Regions from separate parts of the Nitratireductor lacus genome, predicted to be linked through region 1. Evidence: riboswitches for the same ligand, from Rfam matches in the RefSeq annotation. Region 1 holds a riboswitch; the other holds the start of a gene.
The links. Region 1 has a riboswitch for cobalamin ahead of cobW (cobalamin biosynthesis protein CobW). Riboswitches for the same ligand answer to the same signal wherever they lie in the genome.
Positions count from the first base shown of each region.

Region 2: linked by a shared signal. The riboswitch ahead of AC07E3_RS01965 (LLM class flavin-dependent oxidoreductase) and the one ahead of cobW (cobalamin biosynthesis protein CobW) in region 1 are both predicted to bind cobalamin.

Region 1 covers NZ_JBWKMB010000009.1:88,414-94,113, forward strand. Annotated here, with positions in the region: gene cbiB (adenosylcobinamide-phosphate synthase CbiB) at 1-721, shown strand, start outside; gene cobO (cob(I)yrinic acid a,c-diamide adenosyltransferase) at 896-1,510, opposite strand; gene cobU (bifunctional adenosylcobinamide kinase/adenosylcobinamide-phosphate guanylyltransferase) at 1,512-2,030, opposite strand; gene AC07E3_RS09545 (HupE/UreJ family protein) at 2,046-2,666, opposite strand; cobalamin riboswitch at 2,702-2,901, opposite strand; cobalamin riboswitch at 2,962-3,163, shown strand; gene cobW (cobalamin biosynthesis protein CobW) at 3,337-4,374, shown strand; gene cobN (cobaltochelatase subunit CobN) at 4,379-5,700, shown strand, end outside.
Region 2 covers NZ_JBWKMB010000002.1:33,569-39,268, forward strand. Annotated here, with positions in the region: gene AC07E3_RS01950 (TRAP transporter large permease) at 1-24, opposite strand, end outside; gene AC07E3_RS01955 (TRAP transporter small permease) at 37-564, opposite strand; gene AC07E3_RS01960 (sialic acid TRAP transporter substrate-binding protein SiaP) at 623-1,606, opposite strand; cobalamin riboswitch at 2,551-2,747, shown strand; gene AC07E3_RS01965 (LLM class flavin-dependent oxidoreductase) at 2,906-3,964, shown strand; gene AC07E3_RS01970 (ABC transporter substrate-binding protein) at 4,018-4,950, shown strand; gene AC07E3_RS01975 (FecCD family ABC transporter permease) at 4,972-5,700, shown strand, end outside.

The DNA of each region.
Region 1 (5,700 bases):
CTGGACCGGGCTGCTGGTCGCCGCGCTTGCCGGCAGTTCGCTGATCGCCCAGCGGAGCCTCGCAAGCCATGTGAAAGCGGTGGCGGAGGGGCTCGACGTCGGCGGGCTTCCGGAAGGCCGAAGAGCGGTTTCGCAGATCGTTGGCCGCGATCCCGAAAGCCTCGATGAGGCCGGCGTTTCGCGCGCGGCCATTGAAAGCCTTGCTGAAAACTGCTCCGACGGCGTGGTGGCGCCGGTGTTCTGGCTGGCGGTTGGCGGGCTGGCGGGCGGCGCGCTCTACAAGGCCGCGAACACGGCCGATTCCATGATCGGCCACAAGACCGTGCGGCATCTTCATTTCGGCTGGGCGGCGGCGCGTTTCGACGATCTGATCAACCTGCCCGCGTCGCGCCTGACGGCGTTTCTCTTTATTGCCGCCGCGTTCTTCATGCGCGACGCCTCGGCTGGAGCGGCATGGCAGGCGGTACGCCGCGATGCGCGCCATCATCGTTCTCCCAATGCGGGCTGGCCGGAAGCGGCCATGGCGGGCGCTCTGGACCTCGCCCTTGCCGGCCCGCGCCGCTATGGCGGCGAGGTGGTGGACGACGCGGTGATGGGCGATGGCGGCCGCCGCGCGGCCAATGCCGGCGATATCCGCCGCGCGCTCACGCTCTACCGGATTGCAGACGCGCTCTTGATCGGGCTTGTGGCGGTGGCGGCTGGACTTTGGCAACTGTTTTGATCTCGTGGCAATGGCGTCGTGCGTGGTTCGACAAGCTCACCATGAGGGAGGTGGTAGCGCTGCAACTCTGTTCTCCATGTTTATGTACAGGATTGCAGGTCTCTACCCATCCTCATGGTGAGCTTCCTGAGCCTGTCGAAGGGCGAACCACGCACCGCCTCAAAGCAGGGCGCCCTAAAACTCCACACCCTTCTGCGCTTTCACGCCGGCGGCGAAATGATGCTTCACCTGCCCCATTTCGGTGACGAGGTCGGCGGCCTCGGTCAATAGCGGCTTGGCGTTGCGGCCGGTCACGACCACATGAAGGTCGTCGCGCCGGTCGGTCAGCGCGGTCACGACACGCTCAAGATCGAGATAGTCGTAGCGCAGTGCGATGTTCAGCTCGTCGAGAACGACCAGACCGATGGTCGGGTCGGCCATCAGTTCCTCGGCCTTTTCCCATGCCCGCTCGGCGGCGGCGATATCGCGCTCGAGATCCTGCGTTTCCCATGTGAAGCCCTCACCCATCGTGTGCCAGGAGACCTGATCGCCAAAGGCGGCAAAGGCATCCTTCTCACCGCAGTGCCAGGCACCCTTGATGAACTGCACGACACCCACCCGGCGACCATGGCCGAGCATGCGCAGCGCAAGACCGAAGGCGGCGGTGGATTTGCCCTTGCCCGGCCCCGTATTGACGATCAGAAGCCCCTTCTCGACCGTCTTGTCGCGCACCTCGGCATCCTGAACCGCCTTGCGTTTGGCCATCTTTGCCTTGTGGCGCTCGGCTTCGTTTGCGTCGATCTCTCGCATGTCACTTCACTTTCATGGGAAGGCCGGCAACCACCAGCGTGACGCTGTCGGCAGTGGCGGCGACTTTCTGGTTCAGGAACCCCGCCTCATCGCGGAAACGGCGTCCGAGCGGGGTTTCGGGCACGATGCCGAAGCCGACCTCATTGGAAACGAGAACCGTGGTTCCTTCTCTTGCGGCAAAAGCTGCAACCAGTCTCTCGGCGGCAGGCTGCAGCTCATGGTCGTTCAGCATGAGATTGCTGAGCCACAGGGTCAGGCAATCGACCAGAACCGTTTCGCGGGCCGGCAATTTCTCAAGTACGCCCGGCAGGTCGAGCGGGGCGTCGTGCGTCTGCCACGCCCCCGCCCCCGCCTCCTTGCGCCGCGCGCGGTGCATGGCGATGCGTTCGCGCATCTCGTCATCGAAGGCCTGCGCCGTGGCGATGTAGTGCCAGGGCGCGGGTGCGGCCTCGATCAGCGTCTCGGCATGGCGGCTCTTGCCGGAGCGCGCGCCGCCCAGAACGAAATGAAGGGATCGCATCGCTATTTTGCCGGCTCAGCCGACAAGATGCCCGGCAAGGAAGGTCACGCCGACGCCAAGGATGGCGGCACCGGCAAGCCGGGGCTGCATGGCCTCGACGGCCCAGCCGCGCGAACGGACCAGAAAATAGACGCCAAGCGCGATGACGCTCTGGATTGCGGCAAGGCCGGCGAGATAGGCGATGAGCGGCGTCTCTTCGCTGCCGACGATGGCTTCGCCGAAGGCATAGCCATGGAACAAGCCGACCACCAGGAACAGGGCGAAGACGAGGATTTGGTTCTCCACCGCCCGGCCGCGCGCCAGAAGCCAGCCGCCGGCAAGAACGCTTGCCGCGATGATGATTTCCGCCGCCGGCAGATCAAGTAGCATCAGGTGCAGACCGACGCCGATCAGCGAACCGGCGACGAACAGAAGCGGCGCAAAAAGGCTCATGCCGGCAACGGCAGCCAACAGGCCGGCGGCGACGATGAAGGCCAGATGATCGAGCCCGATCACGGGATGCGCCAGACCCGAGACCAGTCCCTCATAGAGGGTCGTGGGCGTCTGCCCGTCCATGGCGTGATGGGCCTCGGCGCTGGTTGCGAAGAGCGATGCAAAAGCGAATACGGAAAAAATGCGTGCGATACGCGTGGTCATGTCCGGTCCTTTCCCCTCCACCCGAGGGATACGGTGTTTCTTTCATGCTGTCGGCAGGTTTCCTGGCTTGCGGGTCGAAGCGTTTTCCAGCCTTCCCAAGGCGTCATGCCTCAGTGGCGATCAGGAAAACGCTCACCGCTTACAGTTGCGGGGGCAGCCATGGCCTTGGCGCATTTTGCGCCGCACCATGTTCCCTCTGGTCCGCTTCAGCGGAACCGACAGCGGCCCGACCATACAGGAACAGCCTCTTCCGGCAAACGCTTTCTTCACGCATTGACAGACGTGCCGGGCGAGCCATAAATGCGAGGCAGACGGTCCTCTTCCCTCAAGGGAGGAGGCTAAGAGGGAATGCGGTGCGGGCCTTGCCCAATGCCGCAGCTGTCCCCGCAACTGTAAGCGGAGAGCGCACCTGACACGCCACTGGGGCAACGCCCTGGGAAGGCTGGAGAGCGCGGCGACCCGTGAGCCAGGAAACCTGCCGTCTGAAAGTGAAATCCTGTCCGCCTGGCGGGTGTCCCGGGCAAGGAGTGTGCATTGTGATTGCCGATTGCGCCACCGCGCGCCTTCTCTCTGCCATTCATGGCAACCTTGCCCAAACGCGGCCTGAAAGGGCTTGCGTCTCCCTCGCCCGCATCCCCGCATTCACCACACTCCGTCTGAAGGATATCCCATGACCACGAGCTTCAATCGTGTGCCCTGCACCGTCGTGACCGGCTTTCTCGGTGCCGGCAAGACAACGCTCATCCGCAATGTGCTGGAAAACACCAAGGGCAAGCGGCTTGCCATCATCGTCAATGAATTCGGCGATGCGGGCGTCGATGGCGAGGTGCTGAAAGGTTGCGGGCTCGACACCTGTCCGGAGGAAAACGTTCTGGAACTGGCCAATGGCTGCATCTGCTGCACCGTGGCCGACGATTTCGTTCCGGCACTCGACCAGATCCTCGCGCGCGAACCGAAGGTGGATCACATCCTGATCGAGACCTCGGGTCTGGCCCTGCCCAAGCCGCTGGTGCAGGCATTTCAGTGGCCGGCCATCAAGAATCGCGTCACCGTTGATGGCGTCATCGCCGTGGTGGACGGGCCGGCGCTGGCCGACGGTCAGGTGGCGAACGACATGGATGCGCTCGCCGCGCAGCGCGCCGCGGACGATTCGCTCGACCATGACGATCCGGTCGAAGAGGTGTTCGACGATCAGGTGGCCTGCGCTGATCTGATCGTATTGTCCAAGAGCGACCTTCTGGACGCGGAAGGCAACGAGCGCGCCCGCGCGCGGATCGAAGACCATCTGGCGCGCAATGTGCAGATCGTGCCGAGCGCGCACGGCAAGGTGGACCCGGCGCTGCTGCTGGGCCTCGGCCTCGCGGTCGAGGACGATATCGAGAACCGCAAGACGCATCACGACGATGCGCATGACCACGAGCACGATGATTTCGATACATTCGTTGTCGATCTGCCATCGGTCCTGCGGCCTGAAGATCTGGAAGCGCGCGTCAACGCGGCGGTGGGAACCGGCGAGGTTCTGCGCCTCAAGGGGTTCGCCCATGTGAAGGGCAAGCCCATGCGCCTGCAGGTGCAGGCAGTTGGCCCGCGCGTTTCGCATCATTACGACCGCCCATGGAAGGCCGGCGAAGCCGCGGAAACGCGGCTCGTCGTGATCGGCCTCAAGGGCATCGACCGCGCGCGCATCGAAAGCCTTCTCTCGGCGTGATCCGATGCACATCCTCGCCACCACCACCGCTTCTCTCGACGATCTGATCGAGCCTGTCGATCTGCAACAATCGCCGGCGGATATGGTGGCGCTGTCGTTCACCGACAGCGATCTGGCGGGGATCGCCTCTGCATGGCAGGCCGGGCGCGAGGCCCTGCCCTCGCTGCGCCTTGCCGCGCTGCGCGATCTCAGACACCCCATGTCGGTCGATCTGTGGATCGACAACACGGCAGCGCATGCCCGCACCATTCTGGTGCGGGTTCTGGGCGGCTATGAGTGGTGGCGCTATGGCTGCGACCGGCTTTCCGCGCTGGCCCGGCAAAAGGGCATTGCGCTGGCATTGCTGCCCGGCGAATGCCATCAGGACGACCCGCGCCTTGCCGAGCGTTCCACCGTTTCGCCGGAAGCGCGCGCGGCGCTGCTCGCCTGCTTCCGCGAAGGCGGGCCGGACAATATGCGCGCGCTGACCATGCAGATGGCGCGCCTTGCGGGGCGGGATACCGAAGCGCCGGAGGCCGAACCGGTGGCCAAGGCCGGCTTCTATGCGCCGGGCCATGGCATTGTGGAGGCCGATTTTTTCGCCACGCTGCCCGGCAGGGCAATCGTTCCGATCCTCTTTTATCGCTCCATGCTGCTTGCCAGCGATGTCGCGCCCATCGATGCGCTGGTGGAGGCGCTTGAGGAACAGGGTCTTTGCGCCGTCCCGATCTTTGTTTCCAGCCTGCGCGACCCGGTTGCCGCCGGTTTCGTGCGCGACGCCGTGGAGACGTTGAAGCCGCAGGCGCTCATCACCGCAACGGCCTTTTCCAGCGGTGCGGAACCCGGCGAAAAAACACTGTTCGACCGGTTTGGCGTGCCGGTTTTTCAGGTGGTCACCGCCACCACGCGGCGCGAAGCGTGGCAGGAAGGCCAGCGCGGTCTGGCACCCGCCGACCTCGCCATGCATGTGGTGCTGCCGGAACTCGATGGCCGTCTGATGGCCGGCACGATTTCCTTCAAGGATGAGGCGGCGCTGGATGAAGGGCTTTCCTTCGGCGTTCAGCGCAACCGGCCCGAACCTGCGCGCATAAGGCAGGTGGCGGCAAGGATTGCCGCGCATCTGAAACTTGCCCGCACACCAAAGGTCGAGCGCCGCATCGTCATCCTGATCCCGGATTATCCAAGCGCGCCAGGGCGCACCGGCTATGCGGTGGGTCTCGACGTGCCGTCGAGCGTGCTTGCCATGCTGCACGACCTTGGCGAAGCGGGTTATGCGGTTGACGGTGTTCCGGAGACGCCAAGGGCGCTGATGCAGCGGCTTGAACAGGTTTCGGAAGCGCTTTCGCT
Region 2 (5,700 bases), on a different contig from region 1:
CAGGGAAACGAAGAGAATAGTCAGGCCCATCTGCCGTCAGCTCCGTATCATCTGTCTCACGCGCAGCATGAGCTGCGTGGTCGCCACAACTGCGTTGACGCCGGCCAGAGCCATCACGGCTGCGTGGAGGTAGTATTTCGGGAAAGGAAGCGACACCATCCGCTGGAACGATGTCCGCTGGATCAGCTCCCAGGCGGACCAGAGAAGAATCGTGAACAGCACTACGGTGCACAGCAGCGAAAACACATGCACGAGGCCGAGTTTGCGCCCGTAATACTTGTCGACGAATTCCAGCACGATATGGCTTCCGGTGATCTGGCAGCGAACCGCACCGGCAAACGCCAGTATGACCAGCAGATAGCGCGCGGCCTCCTCGGTCCAGCTTATCGAGTCGTTGAGGACGTATCGCGTGAAAAACTGAACAAAAACAACAAGAAATAAAGCAAGAAAGATTGCGAGAAGCGCGTAGTCCGCCAGGCTTATCCTAAAGCCTGCGAAATGCGCTTCGTCCTCTGCGGAAATCGCGTCGAAGTCGATTTCCGGCACCATGGTGTTCTGCGCCATCAGCGCGTCCTCCCGTTGCGCAAATGGGCCCGGCAAATGCCGGACCCACAGGCCGATGTCATTCCTGAATGGCTTGAAGGCGTTCGAAGATAGCGGCATCCCACGGCACATCCTCGCCCGTCAGATGCGGGGCGACGGCTTCCATGAATGGCTTGCGATCCACTTCGTTCACGGTCACTCCCTGGTCGCGGAACCAGTCAGCCAGCTCTCCCTCCGAGGCGACGATCTCATCCGATGTCTGCGTTGCCACGGTGGCGAGCGCCTCCAGCAGAGCCTTGCCGTCGTCACCCATTTTGTTCATCGTCACGGGCGATACGACGGTCGCCAGCGAGTTTGTGATGTGCCCGGTCAGATTGATGTTCGACTGGACCTCGTAGAACTTCTTGAACTGGATCGTTGGGAGTGGATTTTCCTGCGCGTCGACCACACCCTGCTGCAGGGCGAGATACACCTCGGCGAACGCCATTGGGGTGGGGTTTGCGCCTGTGGCGCGCGGGAACATCTGATAGGCCGGAGCGTTGGGCGTCCGAATTTTCAGACCCTCCATATCCTTCGGCGAAAGGATCGGCTTGTTGGCGGTCACATGGCGTGCACCGTAATAGGTCATGGCCGCGACCGTATTGCCGGAAACCTTGTTATACGCCTCACTCATCTCATCGAAGAGGTCGGAATTCACATAGGCCTTCCAGTGTTCATAGGAACGCATGGTGAAGGGGTAGTCGGAAATGCTTATGGGGCCGTAGGATTGCCCGAGAAAGGCAACGCCCGTGTAGATCACATCCACCGTTCCCAGTGAAAGCGCTTCGTTGAGGGCTGCTTCCTTCCCAAGCTGCGATGCGGGGAAGACTTCCATCCTGTACCGGCCCTCGGTCGCTTCCTCAAGAAGCTCGGCTGCGCGAAGCGCCGCCGCATGATAGGGGGTGGATGCCTCGTAGACGTGACCGAACTTCAGGACGTCCTGGGCGAAGGTGGCCGTTGCACTGGCGGCGATGGCCACAGCGGCTCCGATGGAGAGCGCGCGAAGTCTGGATAGTTTCAACATGGTTCCTCCCAAAAGAAATGTGCAGCTTCTCCCGGTGTAGCTGCATCAGGCACCTGTTATTGCCCCGCTGCCTCCGTTTGAAGGAAGCGGAACATTCCCGTCCTCCCACCCCTCATTGCGGGGGAGAACCAGGGCATTTACGGAGCCATGACGGCTCCGTTTTCGGCGATGCGAGGATCGACGAAATGCTCATGCAGATGATCGGCATGTACGAATACGCCGGCAGCCCTCCTTGCTGGACACGGCGATAGAGCTGATGATCGGCATGTGTTGAATATCATCACAAAGCCCCACACCTCCTGCGTGAGGCCACGATGGCAGCCTGTTTGCTGACACCACCGGCATAGTGGGCCTGGCATCGTTTGAGCTGGCGATGCTGATGATGGCGCCCCAACGCGTCTGAAGGCGCCCGGTCAAAGCACCGACCGCCTCGACTGCTGCGACGCAGAGCCTGTGGCCACAGGCTGCAGGCAGGTCAGGGCGCACGGAAATCCGGCATTCTGCCTGCAATTTGTCGCTCGATCAGAGCTGCCCATTAAACGAGACGTGTCCACCCGACTGCACCCCCCGAGGTGAGCAGCCATCCGACCGGCGTGCTCAATGTTTATATATGAAGCATACATTCATTTATAAATCAAACACTAGATCGCCGCGCGTTCATCCGGACGCACAAAGGACGATCTGAATTCTTGATGGAGCATCGGAATAATCCGAAAACCGGATTCCACTTTTCGGTCCGATGCTTTAGCTCCGCCATCGGTTGCCTTCCGTCGGAATGTGCCAACGCCGATGCAGCGGAAGGCCCGGATTTTCGCCTATGGATGGCGGACTTCGGACCGAAGGCGGCCACAGGACTGGCAGGGCGTTCGAGCCGGCTCGGTCGTGCCGATGATTTTGTCATGGAACCCGGCTGCGGTGTGTTGCGCGGCGACGGCTTCGCCGCTAGGGTCGCTCCCGCATGCGGTTCCGCATCCTGCGGATGAAAAGGGAACCCGGTGCGATCTCCTGGCGGGATCAATTCCGGGGCTGCCCTCGCAACTGTAAGCGGCAAGTTCTTTCCAATGCCACTGGCCAGAGCCGGGAAGGCGGAGCGAACGTCCGAGCCGCGAGCCAGGAGACCTGCCTCATGCATCGACCATAAACGCCGGACGAGGTGCGCCGGCAGGAGGATCAGAATGTATGCAGGCGCGGCTTCGCCGGCGACGAGACGATTTAACAGACTCGATTGCGTTCGATATGTTATATCATTTCAAATGAATCGTTCCCATCTTTTCCCATCGGTTGCTGCAGGTGGCCCGAATGCGCGTTGATCTGGCTGGATTTGCGCGGGAGGGGGCATTGGGCGACCACGCTGCTCTCATGCGCCTCGTGGAACGCGCCGATGCGCTTGGCTTTGGCGGCATCTGGTTCAACGAGTTTCACTTCGCCCGGGAGGCGCTGCCCTATCCGTCGACGCTGTTGCTCGGCGCAGAAATCCTGGCGCGTACGGAGCGGCTGCGCTTCGGCACGTCGATCCTCGTCCTGCCGCTCTATCACCCGCTCATGCTGGCCGAGCAGATCGCACAGCTTGATTTTCAGAGCGGCGGCCGGGTCGATGTGGGCATCGGACGTGGCACGGAGCCCGCGACTTTCACTGCTCTTGAGATTGCGCGTGATGATGCGCACCGTCGCTTCTGCGAGGCGCTCAGGATCATGATCGATGCGTGGACAAAGCCGCATTGCTCTGCCGATGCCGGACCCTGGAAATTCGCCAATGTCGCCGTCGGACCGCCTCCGGTGCAGAAACCGCATCCGCCCGTCTACGTGGCCGGCGTCTCAGAAGAAACCGTCGACATCGCCGCGCGAAACGGGTTTCCGCTGCTGCTCAGTCTCGAACCGAACGAGGCGCGGCAATTGCCCGTGTTTCACGCCGCACTTGATCGGCATGGCGCGTCGCGAGCATCGCTCACGACCTCGTCGCTCTCGCGTTACGTGGTGATTGCGCCGACCCGGGCTGAAGCTGATGAGCGGGTCGACATGCTTCTCGATAGACTGAACACGCGTCGTGCCGAACGCGCGCTGGCACGCGGGATGACGCCGCCAGAGCCGCGCAGCCGCGCTTTGATGATGGCTGATTTCACCATCGCGGGGACACCAGAGGATTGCCACGCACAACTGTGTGCGCTTTCGGCACGCACGGGTTCCAGCAGCATTCGCTGCCTGTTCAGCGCCAATGGCCTGATCGCCAACGATGTAGCGCTCAGGGGCATGGAGCTTTTTGCTGCCGAAGTGCTTCCGGCTTTCGACAGGCAGGCCTCTTCACCAACCCCATCTGAAAACGCCGGGAATGAGCCGGCTTTGCAAGGAGTGAATTCATGATGCGTTATGGCGGTCTCCGCGCTTTTGCGGTCGCGGGTCTATTGGCGGCTTCGATGCCTGCTTTCGCAGATGGAGCGGGCTTTCCCTATACGGATGAGAACTGCGGTGTCACCACCACCTATGAGGCACCGCCGGCAAGGGCCGTGACGCTCAGCAACAACGCGACGGAGATGATGCTGGCTCTGGGGCTGGAAGACCGCATGGCGGGCACCTCCTATATGGCGAACCTCCAGATCAGCCCGCAATATGAGGAAGCGTATAGAGGGGTTCCCGTGCTTTCGCCACTTGTCGCCACCACCGAGCAGCTTATCGAGGTGGAGGCCGATTTTGTCTATGCCGGCTATCCGGACGGGTTCAGCGAAAGCCGCCACACGCGCGACCAGTTGCATGATCTGGGCATGAAGACGCGGCTCAACACCGAAGGCTGCAATCTCGGCAAATTCGGCTTCGATGAACTCTACGCCGAAATCCGCTCTGTATCTGCCATCTTCGGCGTGCGCGAGCGCGGCGAAGCACTGATCGCCGACATTGAAAAACGGCTCGCTGCAGTGGAAGAGGGGCTCAAAGGCGCGGACGCCATACCGGTGTTCATCTTCAACGGGGGAGAATCCGCCCCACGCGCCGTTCTTGGCAACACCATGTTGTCGCATGTCGTGTCGCGGGCCGGTGGCGAGAACATCTTTGGCGATGTCGCAAATCGCTATGGTCAGGTGTCATGGGAGCAGATCGCCGAGCGTATGCCTGAATACATCGTCGTCTATTACTCCGGCACCGCCGGCGGCCAGGTGGTCGGTGACCCTGCCGGTGAGCTGGGCCAGGGACGGATCGAGATATTGAAGGCGAACCCGACCATCAGGGACGTGCCGGGCATTGTCGGTGAAAGGTTTGTGACGATCGATTCCGTCTGGGGCCAGCCGGGGCCGAGCTCCATCGATGCGGTGGAGAAACTGGCTCGCGCTTTCCATCCCGCGCGGATGGGCGAATAGCAGGCGAGCGGAACTCACAGGATGCATGCTCCCGCCCCGAGGAAGGACGATCCAGACAGCCACGAAGCGCTGCTTGCCGTGCTCCAGTCAGCACCGCCTGCGCGAGGCGCGGCTCTTCGCCCTGTCACTTCCGCCCGCGCGGCGAGCGGCGGGTCGCAGGGCTATGCGCTGGTCATTCTCCTGATGGTGGGGCTGCTCCTGGGCATGGCCATTGCGGGACTGATGTTCGGCTCCGTGCATATACCCGGTGGAACGGCGGTCGCCATTCTCGCCAATGTGGTGGCCGGCGACGGGTTGGTGGAGCCTGACTGGCGCGCGGTCTATGAGACCATTGTCGTCCAGACGCGCATGCCGCGTGTCGTGCTCGCCGCCCTTGTCGGCGCGAGCCTGGGGGTAACCGGCATGACGATCCAGTCCATCGTCCGCAATCCACTGGCAGGCCCGAGCATCCTCGGCGTTTCCTCCGGTGCGGCAACGGGCGCCGTGGTGGTGATGCGCTGGGGGCTTCTTGGCCTCGGCGTGTTCACGCTGCACATCTCGGCCTTTCTCGGCGGACTGGTGACACTCTTCGCAGTGTTCTGGGTTGCGCGAACGGGCGGGCACATGACGCCGACGCGACTTGTGCTTGCCGGTGTGGCGATGAGCGCGATCCTGAGTGCGCTCACAAGCCTGATTGTGCTCACATCGCCCGATCCGCAGCTCGCCTCACGGGTCTTGTTCTGGACACTGGGTGGCTTCGGCACCGCGCAG